3 regions of the Rathayibacter sp. AY1H3 genome follow, and region 3 is predicted to be linked to each of the others. Evidence: predicted binding sites of a transcription regulator. Region 3 holds the regulator's gene; each other region holds the start of a gene.

Region 1 (6,451 bases), on a different contig from region 3:
GCGGGCCGGACGCGTTCCTGTCGGACGACGGCGTCGGAGCCGGGGCTACTGCCCGCGCCCCCGGATCGCGCCGACGATCGCGACGGTCGCGAAGTAGACGATGAGGGCCAGCACGCCGAACGAGGCGAGCGCCCCGCTGGCCTCGGCCCAGGGCCGTCGCTCGTCCGTCATGGTGCCGGGCATGACGATGTCGAGGGCGAACATGCCCACCGCCAGGGCGAAGCAGACGAGGCTCAGCACGAGCAGCGCCCGGACCGCCTTGCCCACGGGGTCGTAGTAGCGCGGGTTCGACATCGTGCCTCCGGTTCTCGTGCTCTCGTGTTTATCCCGCCCGGACCGCTGTGGCAAGCCGTGGGGACGCGAAGACCCCCGCCCCTCCCCCTCCGCGGGCGCCGCTCGCGACGACGGGCGGTGCCGTCGTCACGAGCGGTGTCTCGCGGGAGGAGGAGGGACGGGGGTCGGAGCGGGACCGGCTACGCGGCCAGCGGGAGGGCGGCGGCCGAGGTCACCAGCAGCTCGCCGGCGACGGCGTCGACGCGGACCGCGCCTCCGTCGGAGACCTCGCCGCTGACGAACAGGTCGGCGATCCGGTCGTCGATGGAGCGCTGGACGAGCCGGCGCAGGGGCCGGGCGCCGTACTGCGGCTCGTAGCCGTTCTCGGCGAGCCAGTCGACGGCCGCCTCCGTCACCTCGAGCGTCACCTCGCGGGGAGCGAGGCGGGAGCGCGTGGTGTCGAGGACGATGCCGACGATCTCCCGCAGCTGCTCGCGGCCGAGGCGGCGGAACAGGACGATCTCGTCGATCCGGTTGAGGAACTCGGGGCGCATCGCCTCGCGGAGACGGCCCATGACGCGATCGCGCAGGTCCTTCTCCGAGGCGAAGCCCTCGGCCGACGCGTCGCTCTGAGCGACGAAGCCGAGCGCACCCGACCGCGAGGCCAGGAACTCCGAGCCGAGGTTCGAGGTCATGATGATCACCGTGTTGCGGAAGTCGACCGTCCGCCCCTGGCCGTCGGTCAGACGCCCGTCGTCGAGCACCTGCAGCAGCAGGTTGAACACGTCGGGGTGCGCCTTCTCGATCTCGTCGAAGAGGACCACCGAGTACGGGTTCCGGCGCACGCGCTCGGTCAGCTGACCGGCCTCGTCGTAGCCGACGTACCCGGGAGGGGCGCCGACCAGCCGCGAGACCGTGTGACGCTCGCCGAACTCGCTCATGTCGAAGCGGATGACCGACTGCTCATCGGCGAAGAGGGAGCCCGCGAGGGTGCGCGCCAGCTCCGTCTTGCCGACACCGGTCGGACCGAGGAAGAGGAACGAGCCGACCGGGCGCGAGGAGTCGCCGAGGCCTGTGCGGCTGCGGCGGACGGCCCGGGCGACCGCGGTGACCGCGTCGTCCTGGCCGATGACCCGCTGGTGCAGCTCGGTCTCGAGGTGGGCGAGGCGCTCGCGCTCCCCCTCCGTGAGCCGCGACACCGGGATGCCGGTGGCGCGGGCGATGACGGCCGCGATCTCCGTCTCGCCGACGACCGCCTCCGCGGGGGCGCTGCCGGTGGCCGCGTCGAGCTCCGCCTGCACGGCGCTGATCTCGTCGCGGACGCGGGACGCCTCCTCGTAGTGCTCGGCCGAGACGGCCGCGTTCTTGTCGGCCTCCAGGGTCGCCAGACGCTCGAGCAGAGCTCCGGTGTCGACGCCGGCTCCGAGGCGGAGGCGGAGGCGCGCGCCGGCCTGGTCGATCAGGTCGATCGCCTTATCGGGCAGCACGCGGTCGGTGAGGTACCGGGCCGAGAGCTCGACGGAGGCGCGCAGGGCCTCGTCCGTGAAGCGCACGCGGTGGTGCTCCTCGTAGGCGGGGCGCAGGCCGTGCAGGATGGCGACCGCGTCCTCGATGCCGGGCTCGCCGACGCGGACCGGCTGGAAGCGCCGCTCCAGTGCCGGGTCCTTCTCGATGGTTCGGTACTCCTTGAGCGTGGTGGCGCCGACGAGGTGCAGGTCGCCTCGGGCCAGACGCGGCTTGAGGATGTTGCCCGCGTCCATGCCGCCCTCGCCGCCGCCGCCCGCACCGACGACGGTGTGGACCTCGTCGATGAAGACGATCAGCTCGCCGGAGTGCGCCGCGATCTCGTCCATGGTGCCGGTGAGGCGCTCCTCGAAGTCGCCGCGGTAGCGGGTGCCGGCCAGCATGCCGGGGAGGTCGAGCGAGATCACGCGCTTGCCGCGCAGCTGCTCGGGGACCTCCTCCGCCACGATCGCGCGGGCCAGGCCCTCGACGATGGCGGTCTTGCCGACGCCGGCCTCGCCGACGAGCACCGGGTTGTTCTTGGTGCGGCGGCTGAGGATCTCGACGGTCTGCTCGATCTCGTCGGCGCGCCCGATGACCGGGTCGAGTCGGCCCTCGCGGGCGAGAGCGGTGAGGTCGGTACCGAACTTGTCGAGCAGCGGAGTGTCGGAGGCGGGCTGTCCCGCCTCCTGCTGCTGCGGGGCCTCGGTCTCGCGCATGCCCTGGGTGAGGGCCTCGGCGGTGACGCCGGCGCGGGCGAGGACCTGCCCGGCGGGGGCGTCCTGGCCGAGCACGAGCGCGAAGAAGAGGTGCTCGGGCTCGATGTAGGTCGAGCCGCTGGAGCGGGCGACCTGGTAGGCGTGGAACAGCGCGCGCTGCGCGCTGGGGGTGATGGTGGCCGCGTTCTGCGAGGCGTGGGCCTCGTCGGCCTGCGGGAGGCGCGCCTCCGCGGCGGTGGCGATGGCGGCGGGGTCGACGCCGATGCGGCGCACGGCCTGCGAGACGGTCTCGTCGTCGATGAGCACGCGGAGCACGTGCAGGGCGTCGAGCTCGGTCTGGCCGCGCTCGAGGGCGAAGCGTCCTGCGGACTGCAGGATGTCGCGGGTACGGGCGGTGAGGAATCGGCTGAGGTCGATCGACCGCGCCGCGCGGGCGCGCTCACCGTCGAGGTAGCGGGCGAGGAAGTCGTCGAACGAGCTCGCTCCGGCCTCGCTGTAGTTGTCGGGCACCTGTCCTCCTGGGGAAGTTGAGTCGGTTACGCTCAAGTTCAACGCAGGGGTGCCGTTCCTATTCCCGCCCCTCCCCCGCGAGATGCCGCTTCGGTCCACGGCACACCGCGGCGGGCGTTCCGACCGGCGTCTCGCGAGGACGGGAAGAGGCACGGACTCCCCGGAGTCCGTGCCTCTCTGCGCCGACGCGCATTTCCTCCGGGGTGGGAGCTCTAGGGGACGAGGTAGCCCGCCGCGCGGAACAGCTCGTACCACTCCGGCCGCGTGAGCGGCACATCGGAGCCGAGGGCCGCATCGCGCACGCGCTGCTCGTTCGTCGTGCCGAGCACGACCTGCATGCCCGCCGGGTGGCGGGTGATCCAGGCGGTGGCCACGGCGATCGCCGGGACCCCGTACGTCGCTGCGAGCCGGTCGATGACGGCGTTCAGCTCGGGGTAGGCCGGGTTGTCGAGGAAGACGCCGGTGAAGAACCCCGCCTGGAAGGGCGACCACGCCTGGACGGTGATGTCGTTCAGGCGGCAGTAGTCGAGGATGCCGGCGTCGCGCATGACGGACTGGTCCTCGCCGACCATGTTGGAGGCGACGCCCTGCGCGATCAGCGGCGCATGGGTGATCGAGAGCTGCAGCTGGTTCGCCACGATCGGCTGGTTCAGCGACTTCTTCAGCAGCTCGATCTGGTACGGCGTCTGGTTCGAGACGCCGAAGTGCTTCACCTTGCCGGACGCGTGCAGCTCGTCGAATGCGCGGGCCACCTCATCGGGCTCGACGAGCGCGTCGGGCCGGTGCAGGAGCAGCACGTCGACGTAGTCGGTGCGCAGCGCCTTCAGCGAGCCCTCGACCGAGGCGATCAGGTGCTCGTACGAGAAGTCGAAGTAGGGGCCGTCCGGGACGATGCCCGCCTTGGTCTGCAGGACGACCTGCTCGCGCTCCGACGGGGTCAGCGCCATCGCCTCGGCGAAGCGCTCCTCGCAGCGGTGCAGCTCGCCGCCGTACACGTCGGCATGGTCGAAGAAGTCGATGCCGGAGTCGCGGGCGGCGCCGACGAGGCCGCGGATCGCCTCGTCGCTCATCTCGGGGATGCGCATGAGGCCGAGGACGACGTTCGGGGAGTCGACACCGGAGGTGCCGAGGGGGACGTGCTTCACAGGGAGTGCTCCTTCGCTGGATACCTCGTCCACGGTAGGCGCCCCGCCTGGGCGCCGTCCAACAGGGGGTGCTGGTGCGATTCATCCGGTGGAGTGGTGAATCGGCGGAGGGCGTCGAGTATGCCGGACGAACGTGGTGCCGCGACCCCGACTCCTCGGCAGGGAGGGAGTCCTTCGTCGTTCGTCCTGAGTTCTGAACGGCTTGTCCGCGCATCGCGACGGTGGAAGGCTGCCGCCATGACGATCGAGGTGCGCGCAGCCACCGTCTTCGACGACCTGGCGACGATGGTCGGCCCGAAGCGCCCCGACGCGAGCGTGTGCTGGTGCCTGAGCTACCGGCTCCGCTCCTCCGTCGAGAACCGGGCTCTCGCCGGTCCCGCTCGCGGCGCCCGGGTGCGGGAGCTCGTCGCGGAGGATCCTCCGCCCGGCGTCCTCGCGTACGACGGCGACGAGGTGGTCGGCTGGGCGGCGGTGCACCCACGGGCCGACACGAGCTACGCGACGAACCGGCGCATCCCGCACGTGGACGCCCTCGACGTGTGGAGCGTGTGGTGCCTGCGCGTGCGGCCCGGCTTCCGCGGACGCGGGATCTCGCATCCGCTGCTCGAGGGCGCCGTCGAGTTCGCCCGATCGCAGGGGGCACCGGCGATCGAGGGCTACCCGGTCGACAACGCCGGCACGGAGGTCGACCTGACGATGGCGTACGTCGGCACGCGCTCGCTGTTCGAGCGCGCCGGCTTCGAGAAGGCCGCGGACACGACCTCGGTGCTCGACGGCTTCCCCCGGGTGCTGATGCGCCTGGCCCTCTGAGGCGCGCACGACGGCCGCTCCGGCCCCGCTCCGCGAGACACCGACGTGCCGCGCGAGGCGCCGCCGGCAGGACGGCGCCTCGGCGACAGGGCGGCGCCTCGCCGGGTGCGGTGACCCGGCGCCCGCCCGCCGCCCGGAGACGAGGAACGGCCCCTCACCCGCGAGGGGAGGGGCCGTTCGCCGTGGAGGCCGGGACGTAGTGTCGACGCCTAGAAGTCCCAGTCCTCGTCCTCGGTGTTCACGGCCTTGCCGATCACGTAGGAGGAGCCGGAGCCCGAGAAGAAGTCGTGATTCTCGTCCGCGTTGGGCGAGAGGGCCGACAGGATCGCGGGGTTCACATCGGTGACCTGCTTGGGGAACATCGGCTCGTAGCCGAGGTTCATCAGCGCCTTGTTGGCGTTGTAGTGCAGGAACTTCTTGACGTCCTCGGTCAGGCCGAGCTGGTCGTAGAGGTCCTGCGTGTACTGCGCCTCGTTGTCGTAGAGCTCGTAGAGCAGCGAGAACGTGTAGTCCTTGATCTCGTCGCGCTTGGCCTGGTCGACCCGCTCGAGCCCCTTCTGGAACTTGTAGCCGATGTAGTAGCCGTGCACGGCCTCGTCGCGGATGATCAGGCGCACGAGGTCGGCCGTGTTGGTGAGCTTGGCGCGCGAGGACCAGTACATCGGCAGGTAGAAGCCCGAGTAGAAGAGGAACGACTCCAGCAGCGTGGAGGCGACCTTCCGCTTCAGCGGGTCGTCGCCGCGGTAGTAGTCCATCACGATGGACGCCTTCTTCTGCAGGTTCGGGTTCTCCATCGACCAGCGGAAGGCCTCGTCGATGTCCTGGGTGTTCGACAGGGTCGAGAACACCGAGGAGTACGACTTGGCGTGGACCGACTCCATGAACGCGATGTTCGTGTAGACGGCCTCCTCGTGAGGCGTGATCGCGTCCGGGATGAGCGAGACGGCGCCGACGGTGCCCTGCACGGTGTCGAGCAGGGTGAGCCCGGTGAACACGCGCATGGTGAGCTGCTGCTCCTGGTGCGTGAGCGTGTTCCACGACTGGATGTCGTTCGACAGCGGGACCTTCTCGGGCAGCCAGAAGTTGCTCGTGAGGCGGTTCCACACCTCGACGTCCTTGTCGTCCTGGATCCGGTTCCAGTTGATCGCCTGGACGGAGTCGACGAGCTTGAGCTTCTCGGGGGGAGTCATGATTCCTTCTCGCTGCTGCGGATGGGTCGTGCGGAGGGGGGTGGGGCTGCGTGCTCTAGAGCATGCACGAGACGCACTGGTCGAGCTCGGTGCCCTCGAGCGCCAGCTGACGGATGCGGATGTAGTAGATCGTCTTGATGCCCTTGCGCCAGGCGTAGATCTGAGCGCGGTTGACGTCGCGGGTGGTCGCCGTGTCCTTGAAGAAGAGCGTGAGCGAGAGGCCCTGGTCGACGTGCTGCGTGGCGGCGGCGTAGGTGTCGATGATCTTCTCGTAGCCGATCTCGTACGCGTCCTGGTAGTA
Region 2 (6,451 bases), on a different contig from region 3:
TCTCCGGCGTCATCGCGGGACGCCGCTCCCTCTGATCCTGACGGCGGCCGCTCAGGCCGAGGGGGCGCTCGCTCGGAGCCGTCCACCGCTGTCCCCGAGGGTGCACCGCTGTCCCCGTGCGATCACCGCCGCCTCGGACCGGAACCGTAGGCGGCGTCCCGACTCGCAGCGGCAGGTCGCCATCGCGCTCTCCCGTCGATGCACCTCCGGGGGTGCGCCACCGCAGCGGGATCCCGGGCCGATCGCACTGCCGGGGCCCCAGTCGGAGATGCTCCGCCCCGCCTGATCGTCGATCTCTCCCCGACCCGCTCCCGCCTCCCCTCTCGAGCCGTTCCCCACGCAGCCCGGCCGGTCCTGCTCCCGGCCCGCACCACGATTCGCCCCGTCTCCGCCTCCCCGACCGGGAACGGCGAACGGCCGCCCCCGCCGCTCCGGGAGGAGCAGGGGGACGGCCGTTCGCGGCGGTCGCGGAGGACTACTCCGCGGCGCCCGCCTCACGCTGCGCCAGGGCGCGGCGTCGGAGGCCGGTGATCACAGCACCTGCACCGAGGAGGGCGAGGGCGGCGGCTCCGAGGAGACCGCCGTCGAAGCCCGTCGACGGGAGGCCGCCGGCGCCGTGGCCGGGCGCGCCCGGTCCGGCGGTCGGCGTGGAGGTGGGCTCCCCCGGTCCGGCGGTCGGCGTGGAGGTGGGCTCCCCCGGTCCGGCGGTGGGACCGGCCGTCGGCGTCGCGGTCGGCTCCGGGGTGCCCGTGGGCTCCGGAGTCGCGGTCGGCGTCGGGGTGGGGGTGACCGCCTCGGTGACGTCGACGCTCACGAGCGTCGCGAGTCCCGAGTCGGTGTAGGCGACACGGCCGAGGTAGCGGGCCGGGCCCGCCAGGTTCGACCAGGAGACCGCGTACGCGATCGGCTCGCCCTGCACGGCGTCGACCACGGCGGGGTCGGTGCTCAGCGAGCCGAGACCGTTCTCCGGAGTGATGACGAAGCTGCGGAAGTCGAACGTGACGGTCGAGGATCCCGGAGCGGTCGAGTAGACATCGGCCTGGACCGTGTACTCGCCCGGAGCGGGGTCGGCGATGTCGACGCGCTCGTCGGCCGAGCCGGTCGCCGAGGTGAAGACCTTGTCGGTGCTCTCGCTGGTGACGGTGAGGTCGAGGTCGGCCGCGTCGTCGAGCGAGTCGAGGTCGAAGCGGGCGAACTCGGCGCCCTCCGGCACCACGACGGTGGTCGTCAGCGACTTCCCCGTGGGGAGCGTCGCCGAGTGGCCGTCGGCGGCGGTGGCGTCCTCGGCGAGGACACCCTCGGCGAGACCGCTCGCGGTGAGCGGCAGCGCGCCGGTGATGCCGGGCGTGACCGTCACCGTGCCGGTGCCGGTCGAGCCGGTGCCGGAGACCTCGTAGGGCGCGTCCAGCAGGACGGGGCGCACCGCGATCGGGCTGCGGACGTCGTGCTCCGCGCTCGCCCAGGTCAGGTAGCCGGTGGCGAACTGGTTGAGCGCCGCCGAGCCGGTGGTGAAGGAGACCGTGTACTCCGCCGTCTGGCCCGCACCCGTGAAGGAGAGAGTCGAGGGCGAGACGACGGTGTCGATCCCGGCGAGGCCGTCGACCGAGGCGGTGTAGGTGCCCGCGCCGGTCGAGGTGACCGTGCGGGTCACAGTCTGCGTGCCCGCGAGGGCGCCGATCGCGATCGAGGCCTGGTTGAGGTCGGACGGGTCGATCGCGGCGATCGGGTCGATCACCGGGTTCGAGGTGAAGACGTAGCCCGCACCCTTGAGGAACGCGATCCAGTCCTCCGTGCCGCTCTGGTAGAGCAGTCCGGGATCGAGGAACGCGGCAGGGTCGACGTGTCCGGCGCCCTGGGCGAAGACGTCCTCGGACGCGGCGCCCGACTGGTCGACGCTGTCGTAGGCGGAGGTCATCATGGCCGACTTCACCGCGGACGGCGAGGCCTTCGGGGTCGCACCGAGGATCAGCGCGCCGAGGCCCGCCACGTGCGGCGACGACATCGAGGTGCCGGACTCGAACGCGAAGGCGGGGTCGTCACCCTCGGCGTTGAAGCTGTCGGCGAGGATCGCGACGCCGGGCGCCGTGAGGTCGGGCTTCAGCACGTCGGCGCCGTCCGCCTCAGCGGGTCCGCGCGACGAGAAGCCGGCGACCTGCGGGACGGGGATGGAGGCTCCGGACGAGTTGCCCTCGGAGAGGGTCACGGTCGCACCGGCGGTGCCGGCGTAGGTCGTGATCGCCTGGTAGGCCTGCGAGTCGATCTGGATGCTCGGGACCGAGTGGTCGTCGACGTGCAGGGCGTTCGGGGTCGGGTTGAGCAGCAGCATGCCGATGCCGCCGGCCCGCTCGACCTCGGCCGACTTGGAGACGCGCGCGGTGACGCCCGCGGTGCAGGCGACGATCGTGCCCTTCACCTTGTCGGGGTCGAGGGTGCCGGTCTCGCAGATGGCGGGGTTCTCGGCGCCCGAGCGGACGACGTCGGCGCTGTTCACCAGCGGTCCCGTGACGTCCTCGTGGACCGAGATGGATCCTCCGACGAACTTCTGGCCGTCGCCGAGAGCGGCGGTCGCGGTGTAGGTCGGGATGGAGGACGCGGCGACCGTGGTGTACCAGGGCGACGCGTGGTCGAGCGTGGAGGCGCCCGCACCCGAGTTGCCGGCCGAGGCCGCGACGAAGACGCCGGCGGCGGCGGCGTTGAGGAACGCCTCGTCGATCGCGGTCAGGGTCGAGGTGGCCGAGCCGCCGCCGATCGAGAAGTTGATGACGTCGACGCCGTCCTTGGTCGCGGCGTCGATGGCCGCGAGGATGCCCGCTCCGGAGCAGAAGTCGTCGTCGTCGGTGCCCTCGTCGGGTCCGTTCCAGCAGACCTTGTACGCGGCGACCTTGGCGGCCGGGGCGACTCCGGAGATCTTCCCGTAGTCGTAGCCGTCGACGCTCGCCTCGACGCCGTTGTTGCCGGCTGCCGTGCTCGCGGTGTGCGAGCCGTGTCCGTCGGCGTCGCGCGGGGAGCGGTACTCGGGGTTGTCCGTCGAGCCGACCTCCTCGTCCGCGAGGAACCAGCGTGCGCCGATGAGCTTCTGGTTGCACTCGTCGCCGTCCCACTGCTCGGAGGCGGGGAGCCCCGGCGAGCAGGAGCCGACGAAGGTGCCGCCGTCCGACTTCACGAAGGAGGTGGTGGTGCCGTCCGTGTAGGGGGCCGCTCCGGGCGAGGTCGCCAGGGGCGCGCCTGCGAAGGAGGGGTTCTCGGGCGCGATGCCGGAGTCGATGACGCCGACGACGACGCCCTCGCCCGCCTTGTCGATGCCGCCCAGCTTCTGCCAGACGCCGGCCTCGCCCTCGAGGCCGAGGAAGTCGGTGGAGCGCTGCTGTCCGGTGTCGGGCACGGGGGTACCGGCGGCGGCCGCGGCGAGCGGCGAGGCCTGCGCGGCGCGGTCGACCTTCAGGTTCTCGACCTTGCGGACCTGGGCGACGTCGCGGCGGCTCGCGAGCTCGCCCGCCTGCTCGCCCGAGAGGGTCGCGGAGAAGCCGTTGAGGGCGACGGTGTAGTGGTAGCCGATGGCGGCGTCGACCGCGGAGGCGACGTCCTCCTGGCGCTGCTCGAGGTGGGCGGAGTAGTCCTCCACCGGAGCAGAGGCGGCCTGCAGCTGCGCACCGTCGACGGGCGCGGTGCGGGCGAAACGGGCATCGCTGCCCTGGTAGGTGGCCGCGGAGGGCTCGACGAGGGTGACGACGTAGTCGCCGTCGTCGAAGCTCTGGCCGACGGAGAGCCCGCCGACGAGCGAGGCACTGCCGGCGAGAGGGGCGGCACTGGCGCCGGTGGTGGCGAAGGCCGCGGTCGCGGCGACTCCGAGGACGGCGAGGCCCGCGAGGATGCGCCTCTCAGCGCGGCGGACGGGTGGTCGGTGGGACAGGTGGATCGGCAATCGATGTCCTTACTCACATTCGCTGGGAACCGGATCGGTTTCCACACAGAAACGACCCTACGAACTCGATTGCCCAGCTTTGTTACGAACAGGTAACGAAGTCGACGCTGAAGGGGGCCGATCCGTTGGCACTCCCCCTCCCCGAGTGCTAATTTAATCGCGTTGAGCCGGGTCGGCTCAACTCTTGGAACTCTTCGTTGCACGACTGAATGGAGTGATCTCATGGCTGTCACCTACGACCCCGTCCGCGAGCTGGACCGCCTCGCCACCGCCCTCCTCGGCTCCGGCCAGGGGCCCCGCCGGATGCCGATCGACCTGTACCGGGACGGCGACCACTACGTCCTCACCGCCGACCTCCCCGGCATCGACCCCGGGTCGGTCGACGTCGACGTGGACGGGCAGCTCCTCACCATCCGCGCCCAGCGCACCGTCGCGGGCGGCGACGACGTCACCTGGATCACCCGGGAGCGCCAGTCGGCGACCTTCGTCCGCCAGCTGAGCCTCGGCCAGGGCGTCGACACCGAGCGCATCGCCGCGTCCTACGACAACGGCGTGCTCTCGGTGACCATCCCGGTCAGCGAGAAGGCGCGCCCCCGCCGCATCGAGGTCGTCTCGACCGCCCGCCCCGAGCAGGTGCGGATCGGCGAGGCGGCCGCCGAGTAGGACGACGAGCGAGGGCCCGTCCGCGATCGTGCGGGCGGGCCCTCCGCGTGTCCGCACGCCCTACGCTGGCCGGATGCGCGCCTCCTCCTCCGACACCGCTGTCGGCGTCCTGCTCCCCCGCGATCTCCCCGCCTCCGAGGTGCTCGTCTACGCCCGCCGCGCCGAGGAGCTCGGCTTCGACGAGCTCTGGGTGGTCGAGGACCTCGGCTTCCGCGGCGGCATCGCCCAGGCCGGCGCGGTGCTCGCCGCCACCGAGCGGATCGTCGTCGGCATCGGCATCCTGCCCGCCGCCGTGCGCACGGCGGCCTTCACCGCGATGGAGCTCGGCACTCTCGGCGAACTGTTCCCCGGCCGTGTCCACGCCGGCATCGGGCACGGGATGCCGCACTGGATGCGCGGCCTCGGCGTCTGGCCGCGCAGCCCGCTCACCCTGCTCGAGGAGCAGTTCGACGCGATCCGCTCGCTGCTCTCCGGCGAGCGCACCGACCGCTCCGGCCGCTACGTGCACGTGGACGGCCTCGTCCTGGAGTCGCCGCCCGCCGTCGTGCCGCCGCTGCTGGCCGGCGTCCGCGGACCGAAGTCGCTGGCGCTCGCGGGCCGGATCGCCGACGGGGTCGTCCTGGCCGAGCCCGTCACTCCGGAGTACCTCGCGGCGGCCCGCGGCCACCTGGGCGGCACCGGACGGATCGTCGCCTACAACGTGGCCGCCGTGGACGACGATGCGGCCGCCGCGCGCGACGCGGTCCGGCCGGGACTCGAGTGGATCGGCGAGCCGGACTGGGCGCCGCACATCGAGCCGCTCCCCTTCGCCGAGGACTTCGCCCGCCTGCGGGCCGAGAGCGCCGACCGCGCCGCCTTCGTCCGCGACCTGCCCGACGCCTGGGTCGACCAGCTGGCCGTCGTGGGCACTCCCGAGGACGCTCGTCGCCGCATCGGCCTGCTGCACGAGGCCGGTGCGTCGAGCGTCGTGCTGATGCCGTCGGGGCCCGATCCGCTCCGCGCGATGGAGGAGCTCGCCCGGGCGCTCTGAGGCGCTCGGCCCGGGCGCGTCCCACCGGGCCCGGAGACGCGTCCGGCCCGCAGGATCCGAGGATCGTGCGGGCCGGACGCGTCTGCTGAAGCCGGTGATCAGGCCGACATGCGGGCCTTCAGGTTCTCATCGAGGGTCGCGAGGAACTCCTCGGTCGTCTGCCAGCCCTGCTCGGGGCCGACGAGCAGGGCGAGGTCCTTCGTCATCTTCCCGGACTCGACCGTCTTGATGACCACGTCCTCCAGGGTGAGCGAGAAGTCGATGAGCTCCTGGTTGCCGTCGAGCTTGCCGCGGTGCGCGAGGCCGCGCGTCCAGGCGTAGATCGAGGCGATCGGGTTCGTCGAGGTGGGCTTGCCTGCCTGGTGCTGGCGGTAGTGGCGCGTGACGGTGCCGTGCGCCGCCTCCGCCTCGACGACGCTGCCGTCGGGCGTGGAGAGCACGGAGGTCATCAGGCCCAGCGAGCCGAAGCCCTGCGCGACGGTGTCGGACTGGACGTCGCCGTCGTAGTTCTTGCAGGCCCAGACGTAGCCGCCCTCCCACTTCATGGCCGAGGCGACCATGTCGTCGATGAGGCGGTGCTCGTAGGTGAGGCCCGCGGCGTCGAAGCGCTCCTTGAACTCGGTCTCGAAGATCTCCTCGAAGATGTCCTTGAAGCGGCCGTCGTAGGCCTTGAGGATCGTGTTCTTGGTGGAGAGGTAGACCGGGTAGTTGCGCGAGAGGCCGTAGTTCAGCGACGAGCGGGCGAAGTCGCGGATCGACGCGTCCTGGTTGTACTGGACCTGCGCGATGCCGTCGTCCGGGGCCTTGTAGACCTCGAACCTCATCGGCTCGGAGCC
Region 3 (6,451 bases):
ATCCTCGTCTTCGACCTCGGCGGCGGAACGTTCGACGTCTCCCTCCTCGAGGTGGGCAAGGACGACGACTTCTCGACCATCCAGGTCCGTGCGACCTCGGGCGACAACCGCCTCGGCGGCGACGACTGGGACCAGCGCGTCGTCGACCACCTGGTCAAGCGCTTCAAGGACTCGACCGGCGTCGACGTCTCGAAGGACAAGATCGCGCGTCAGCGCCTCAAGGAGGCCGCGGAGCAGGCGAAGAAGGAGCTCTCCTCGAGCACCTCGACCAGCATCCAGCTGCCCTACCTCTCGCTCACCGAGAACGGTCCGGCGAACCTCGACGAGACGCTCACCCGCGCCAAGTTCGAGGAGCTCACCAGCGACCTGATCGAGCGCACCCGCAAGCCCTTCACCGACGTCATCGCCGAGGCGGGCGTCAAGGTCGAGGACATCGCTCACGTGGTCCTCGTCGGCGGCTCGACCCGCATGCCGGCCGTCGCCGAGCTCGTCAAGAAGCTCACCGGGGGCAAGGAGCCCAACAAGGGCGTCAACCCGGACGAGGTCGTCGCCGTCGGCGCCGCGCTGCAGGCCGGCGTCCTCAAGGGCGAGCGCAAGGACGTCCTCCTGATCGACGTGACCCCGCTCTCGCTGGGCATCGAGACCAAGGGCGGGATCATGACGAAGCTCATCGAGCGCAACACCGCGATCCCGACCAAGAGGTCCGAGACCTTCACCACGGCCGACGACAACCAGCCGTCCGTCGCGATCCAGGTCTTCCAGGGCGAGCGCGAGTTCACCCGCGACAACAAGAACCTGGGCACGTTCGAGCTGACCGGCATCGCGCCGGCCCCGCGCGGCATCCCGCAGGTCGAGGTCACCTTCGACATCGACGCCAACGGCATCGTCCACGTGTCCGCGAAGGACAAGGGCACCGGCAAGGAGCAGTCGATGACGATCACGGGCGGCTCGTCGCTGCCCAAGGACGACATCGACCGCATGGTCCGCGAGGCCGAGGAGCACGCCGCCGAGGACAAGGCCCGCCGCGAGGCCGCCGAGATCCGCAACAACGCCGAGACCCTGGCGTACTCGATCGACAAGCTGATCAAGGACAACGAGGACAAGCTGCCCGAGGACGTCAAGTCCGAGGTGCAGGGAGACGTCGACGCGCTGAAGACCGCGCTCGCCGGCGACGACGACGCGGCCGTCAAGACCGCGTTCGACGCCCTCAACGCCTCGCAGACCAAGATCGGCCAGGCGATCTACTCCCAGGACCAGGCCGCGCAGAGCGCCCCCGCGGACGCTCCGGCCGACGGTGACAAGAAGGACGACGAGGACATCGTCGACGCCGAGGTCATCGACGAGGACGAGCCGAAGGACACGAAGTAGCCATGGCAGCCGAGAACGAGCCCCAGGACCTCCCCGAGGAGCAGCCGGCCACCGGCGGCGAGGCGGGAGCCGAGGCGGCGCAGGACGCCCAGGACCAGGAGGGCCTCATCGAGGCCGAGGGGCCCGACGTCGAGACCAGCCTCTCGGACGCCGACCTCTCGTTCCTCTCGGGACAGTCCAGCGCCGAGACGCTCGCAGCCGAGCACCTCGCCGACCTCCAGCGGGTGACCGCGGAGTACGCGAACTACCGCAAGCGCACCGAGGCGAACCGCCAGGTCGACAAGGAGCGGGCGATCGGCGACGCGGTGAAGGTCATCCTCCCCGTGCTCGACGACCTCGACCGCGCCGAGAAGCACGGCGACCTCGCCGAGGGCGGGCCCTTCACGGCCATCGCGCAGAAGCTGCGCGGCGGAGTGGAGAAGCTCGGCCTGGTGAAGACCGGCGCCGTGGGCGACCTGTTCGACCCGAACATCCACGAGGCGATCTTCCAGCAGCCCACCCCCGGCGCCGAGACCTCCACGGTCGCGGACGTCGTCGAGGCGGGCTACTACCTCGGAGGCTCGCTGCTGCGGGCCGCCAAGGTGGTCGTGGCAGTCCCCGCCGACTGACCCCTCCACCGGCACCACCACCGCGGAGGACCCCGCCCCGCTCGGCAGCACGCTGCCGGACCGGGGCGGGGTCCCTCGCCGCATTCGACACAGGAAGAGGCACATGGCCAGCCAGGATTGGTTCGACAAGGACTTCTACAAGGTCCTCGGCGTGTCCAAGGACGTCTCCGCCGCGGACCTGAAGAAGACCTACCGCAAGCTCGCCCGCCAGTTCCACCCCGACTCCAACCCGGGGGACGCGAAGGCCGAGGCGCGCTTCAAGGAGATCAGCGAGGCGTACACCGTGCTCTCGGACGCCGAGCAGCGCAAGGAGTACGACCAGATCCGCGCCATGGGCGGCGGAGCGCGCTTCACCGCGGGAGGCCAGCCCGGAGGGTTCGACGACGTCTTCGGCGGCATGTTCGGCCAGGGCGGGCGCACCTCCTACAGCACCCAGCAGGGCCCGCCGCCCGGCTTCGAGGACATCCTCGGCGGCATGTTCGGCGGCGGAGGCAGCCGCTTCGGCCAGCCCAGCGGCGGCTACCGCGGCTTCGGCGGCCCGCAGAAGGGCGCCGACGTCACCGCCAGCACCACCATCGACTTCCGCACCGCGACCCGGGGCGACACCGTCCAGTTGCAGACCGGCGACGGGCGCACCCTCTCGGTGCGCATCCCGGCCGGCGTGGCCGACGACCAGAAGATCCGCGTCCGCGGCAAGGGCCGCCCCAGCCCGGACGGCGGCGATCCCGGCGACCTGGTGCTCACCGTCTCGGTCCGCAAGCATCCGGTGTTCGAGCGCGACGGGCTGAACCTGCGCGTGACGGTGCCCGTGACCTTCGTCGAGGCCGTCTTCGGCGCGACGATCGAGGTGCCGACGCTCGGCGGCGAGCCCGTCAGGCTCCGGGTCGCCGCAGGCACCCCGAGCGGCCGCGTCCTGCGCGTCAAGGGCCGCGGCGTCACGACTCCCAAGGGCACGGGCGACCTGCTCGCCGTCCTGCAGGTCGCCGTCCCGAGCCACCTGTCCGCCGCCGCCCGTGAGGCCCTCGAGGCCTACGCCGCCGCCGAGCCGGACGAGGACCCGCGCGAGGACATCCTGGAGAAGGCCCGCTACTAGCACCGGATCGGCGCGACCGGTCGGAGGAGGAGACATGGACGAGAACACGCCCGTCTTCGCGATCGCCGTCGCCGCCGAGCTGGCGGGGATGCACCCGCAGACCCTGCGGCAGTACGACCGGCTCGGGCTCGTGAGCCCGACCCGCACCGCGGGCAAGTCGCGCCGCTACTCGATGCGCGACGTGGTGCAGCTGCGCGAGGTCGCCCGGCTCTCCTCCGAGGGCGTCTCGCTCGAGGGCATCGCGCGCATCCTGCAGCTCGAGAACCAGGTGCAGTCGCTCTCGCAGCGGGTGCGCGAGCTGGAGTCGGCCCTTGCCGACGAGCTCCTGAACCGGCCGGGCCGCCGCGTGTTCGCCGCCGGACTCGAGGGGGACGTGGTCACTCTGCGCCACGGCACGCGCGCGCAGCGCCGGACCGAGCTGGTCGTCTGGCGCCCCGCGCCACGATCAGAGGCCGACGACGACGCCACGCCCTGAACGAGGGGTAGCCTGACCGGGCGCCGCCCCGTCATCGCGGCGCCCGTCCCTCCGCTCGGGGCGGAGAGCAGGAGGACCGCCGTGGACCACGACAGAAGTACCCCGCGCGACGAGCGCGACGCCCGCAGGGAGCAGGCCGCCCAGGAGCAGGCCCCCCAGGAGCAGGCGTCGGACGCCTCGCGACAGGAGCAGGCCCCGGACGCCACGCGCGCGTCCCGCAGGACGCCCGTCGTCCCCGACAACGGGTTCTCCCGCGAGTCCTACGCGATCCACGCCGCCCGCAGCGACCTCCCCCTCTTCTCGGAGGCGCTGAACGTCGGCCGCGACGACTCCGGCTGGCTGTCGTCGCTCTCGAGCACCCTCGCCGGACCCACCGGGCCGGTCGGCTCCCCGGACTCGGCCGCCGAGACGGCGCAGGCCGCGCTCGACCGCCGCACCCGCCGTCGGAGAGACGAGTCCGACTCCTGAGCCGCGGCTCCGGCTAGTCGCGCAGGCGCGTGGCGGCCATCCGGGCGTCTACCAGGCGGCCGCCGCTGAGGCGGGCGAGGATCACGGAGCCGAACGGCAGCGCGCGCACGAGGGGCAGACCCTCGACCCGCTCCTCGTCCGTGTAGCCGAGGAGGACGTACATCCCGACCACGGCGATCGCGGCGATCGTCGCGACCCGCGCCGGGATCTGGTCCATCGTGCCGCCTCCGCCGTCGATCGGCTCGGCGAGCGTGACGCACATGAGGAAGATCGACGCGTAGACCGCCAGGTGCACGTGGGAGCGGCTCCACGGGCGCGCGAGCGCGGCGATCGGCAGGATCCAGAGGGCGTACCAGGGGTGGATGGCGGTCGACGCCGTCACGAACGCGAGCAGCGCACCGGACAGGCGGGCGAGCGGATCGATGGAGCGCCGCGACAGCATGAGGCGCGCAGCGATCAGGCCGGCGAGCCCGAGCGCGAGGATCTTGACCACGGCGATCGCCGCGGCGGGGTCGTGACCGGTGAACTCGACGGCGCGGGAGACCGAGACCGTGACGAACGACATCGGCGCGTACCAGTGCAGGATCGAGCCGGGCACGACCATCGCCGCGACCCAGCCGACCCCGACGCCCGCGAGCAGCCCGACGGCGACCACGAGGCCGAGCGCTCCGGCGCCCGTCCAGAGCCAGCCGCGGGTGCGCTCACGCCACGTCGCGTCGTGGCGCAGCCACAGGAGCGCGAGCACGGGGAGCGCGATCACGGCGATCGGCTTGATCGCGATCGCTCCGGCCATCAGCACGACGGCGGCGATGCGCCGGTCGGTCTGGGCGTAGTAGAGCGACGCGAGGATGAGCGCCAGCATCACGGAGTCGTTGTGGCCGGCGACGACGAAGAGCACGAGGGTCAGCGGGTTGGCGACGATCGTCCAGGCGGTGAGCGGGACCGAGAGGCCGCGCAGGCGCGCCAGGCGGAGCGCGTAGACGGCCATGACGGCCACGCCCGCGACCGACACGGCGCGGAGCATCGCGATCGAGAGCTCCGGTGCGCCGTAGCCCGCGAACTGCACGGCGGTGCGCTCGATCAGGAGGTAGAGGGGCCCGTAGGGCGTGGGCGTGTCGGCCCAGAGCGGGTCGACGCCGAGGTCGAACCAGCCCGGGAGCGTCGCGACGCCGTGGGTGTAGGGGTCGATGCCCTGGGTCATCAGGCGACCCTGCGCCACGTAGGAGAACATGTCGTGGCTGAACAGCGGCACCGTCACGAGGAGCGGAGCGGTCCAGGCGAGGGCCGCCACCACGATGGTGCGGACGGAGCCGGGGCCCGCCGCGAGCGCGACCGTGCGCAGGCGGAGCCACGCGATCAGCAGCAGCATCCCGCCGCCCACGACGAGGGCGCCGCTGGACTCGGTGAGCCAGCCCGTGGCGCGGATCGAGGCGACGAGAGGCCAGTCGCGGATGGGCGAGCCGGCGGGCAGGTAGCCCACGCCGAGCGAGCCGAGGAGGATCGCGATCGAGCCCAGCAGGCCCGTCGCCAGCGGTGCGGCCTCCATGAAGCGGAGCCGCGGTCGGCGCTGCCGTCCCGTTGCCCGGGCCGTGTCCGGCCGCTCGATCGTCCCCCGTGAAGCCATCGGAGCCACGCTAAAGGATGGGACTCCGAAGTGCATGGACGGCCGGTGAACGGTTGATCAGTCGGCGCTCAGGTTGTACAAGCACCCGCACGCGCACCGATCAGGGCAGGCGCGGCACCGGGGCCGGCTCCGCGAAGCGCAGCTGGTTGCCGAACGGATCGATCACGTCGAGCGCGAAGCCGAACGGCGTGCGGGTGATCCGCGGGTTGAGGTAGGGGTACGCCTTCGCGTCGAGCTCGGCGTGCAGCTCGCGGACACCGCGGAGGGCGACGTGCACCGCGGCGCCGGGACTGCCGTCGCGGTGGTGCTCGCTGAGGTGCAGGCGGAGCCCCGAGCGCGACACCTGCAGGTAGAGGGGGGCGTCGAGCGCGGCGCGGTGCTCCCAGTCCACCTCGAAGCCGAGGTAGTCGACGTAGAACTCGCCCGCCTTGGCGACCGAGAAGATCCGCAGGATCGGCACGGCCGCCTCCAGTCGCACCGGCTCGAGCCGGTCCGGCTCCTCCGCGCTCGACCGGTCCCGTGCACGCCGTCTCGTCTCCACGCCACGAGGCTAGCCGCCCCGCGGTCGGCCCGGCGCCGGAGGGTCAGTCGACGAGATCGAGACCGCGCAGCAGTCGGAGGGTCTCGACCCCGGCGGGCGGGCAGCGGCCCGCATCGGAGCCGTCGACCCAGTGCAGCGAGTCGATCTCGCCGCTCGGGCGCGCCTCCCGGTCGAGCTCGGCGGCGAAGACGCTCATGTGGACCTCCCGCCCCTCCGGCTCGCCGTGCGCCTGGGTCCGGACGGTGAACAGGGGCACGAGGCCGAGGGCGACGGC

What was found. The regulator HspR, encoded in region 3, represses chaperone genes until heat shock. The targets are predictions, from matches to a motif close to AAGTTGAGTCNNNNNGACTCAACTT.
Region 1: the regulator HspR is predicted to act here: its motif matches at 3,020-3,044, upstream of C5C33_RS14820 (ATP-dependent Clp protease ATP-binding subunit).
Region 2: the regulator HspR is predicted to act here: its motif matches at 4,082-4,106, upstream of C5C33_RS09710 (Hsp20/alpha crystallin family protein).

What each region holds. Positions count from the first base shown of each region.
Region 1 is NZ_PSUU01000043.1:5,111-11,561, forward strand. Features, by position in the region: gene C5C33_RS14815 (hypothetical protein) at 46-294, opposite strand; gene C5C33_RS14820 (ATP-dependent Clp protease ATP-binding subunit) at 474-3,005, opposite strand; gene C5C33_RS14825 (aldo/keto reductase family oxidoreductase) at 3,218-4,150, opposite strand; gene C5C33_RS14830 (GNAT family N-acetyltransferase) at 4,388-4,960, shown strand; gene nrdF (class 1b ribonucleoside-diphosphate reductase subunit beta) at 5,170-6,150, opposite strand; gene nrdE (class 1b ribonucleoside-diphosphate reductase subunit alpha) at 6,206-6,451, opposite strand, start outside.
Region 2 is NZ_PSUU01000021.1:5,205-11,655, reverse strand. Features, by position in the region: gene C5C33_RS09720 (YrdB family protein) at 1-35, shown strand, start outside; gene C5C33_RS09715 (S8 family serine peptidase) at 476-3,922, opposite strand; gene C5C33_RS09710 (Hsp20/alpha crystallin family protein) at 4,145-4,585, shown strand; gene C5C33_RS09705 (LLM class flavin-dependent oxidoreductase) at 4,659-5,615, shown strand; gene C5C33_RS09700 (NADP-dependent isocitrate dehydrogenase) at 5,714-6,451, opposite strand, start outside.
Region 3 is NZ_PSUU01000004.1:87,922-94,372, reverse strand. Features, by position in the region: gene dnaK (molecular chaperone DnaK) at 1-1,368, shown strand, start outside; gene C5C33_RS03360 (nucleotide exchange factor GrpE) at 1,371-1,976, shown strand; gene C5C33_RS03355 (DnaJ C-terminal domain-containing protein) at 2,080-3,069, shown strand; gene C5C33_RS03350 (heat shock protein transcriptional repressor HspR) at 3,104-3,544, shown strand; gene C5C33_RS03345 (hypothetical protein) at 3,626-4,012, shown strand; gene mptB (polyprenol phosphomannose-dependent alpha 1,6 mannosyltransferase MptB) at 4,026-5,636, opposite strand; gene C5C33_RS03335 (glyoxalase superfamily protein) at 5,737-6,177, opposite strand; gene C5C33_RS03330 (NUDIX domain-containing protein) at 6,221-6,451, opposite strand, start outside.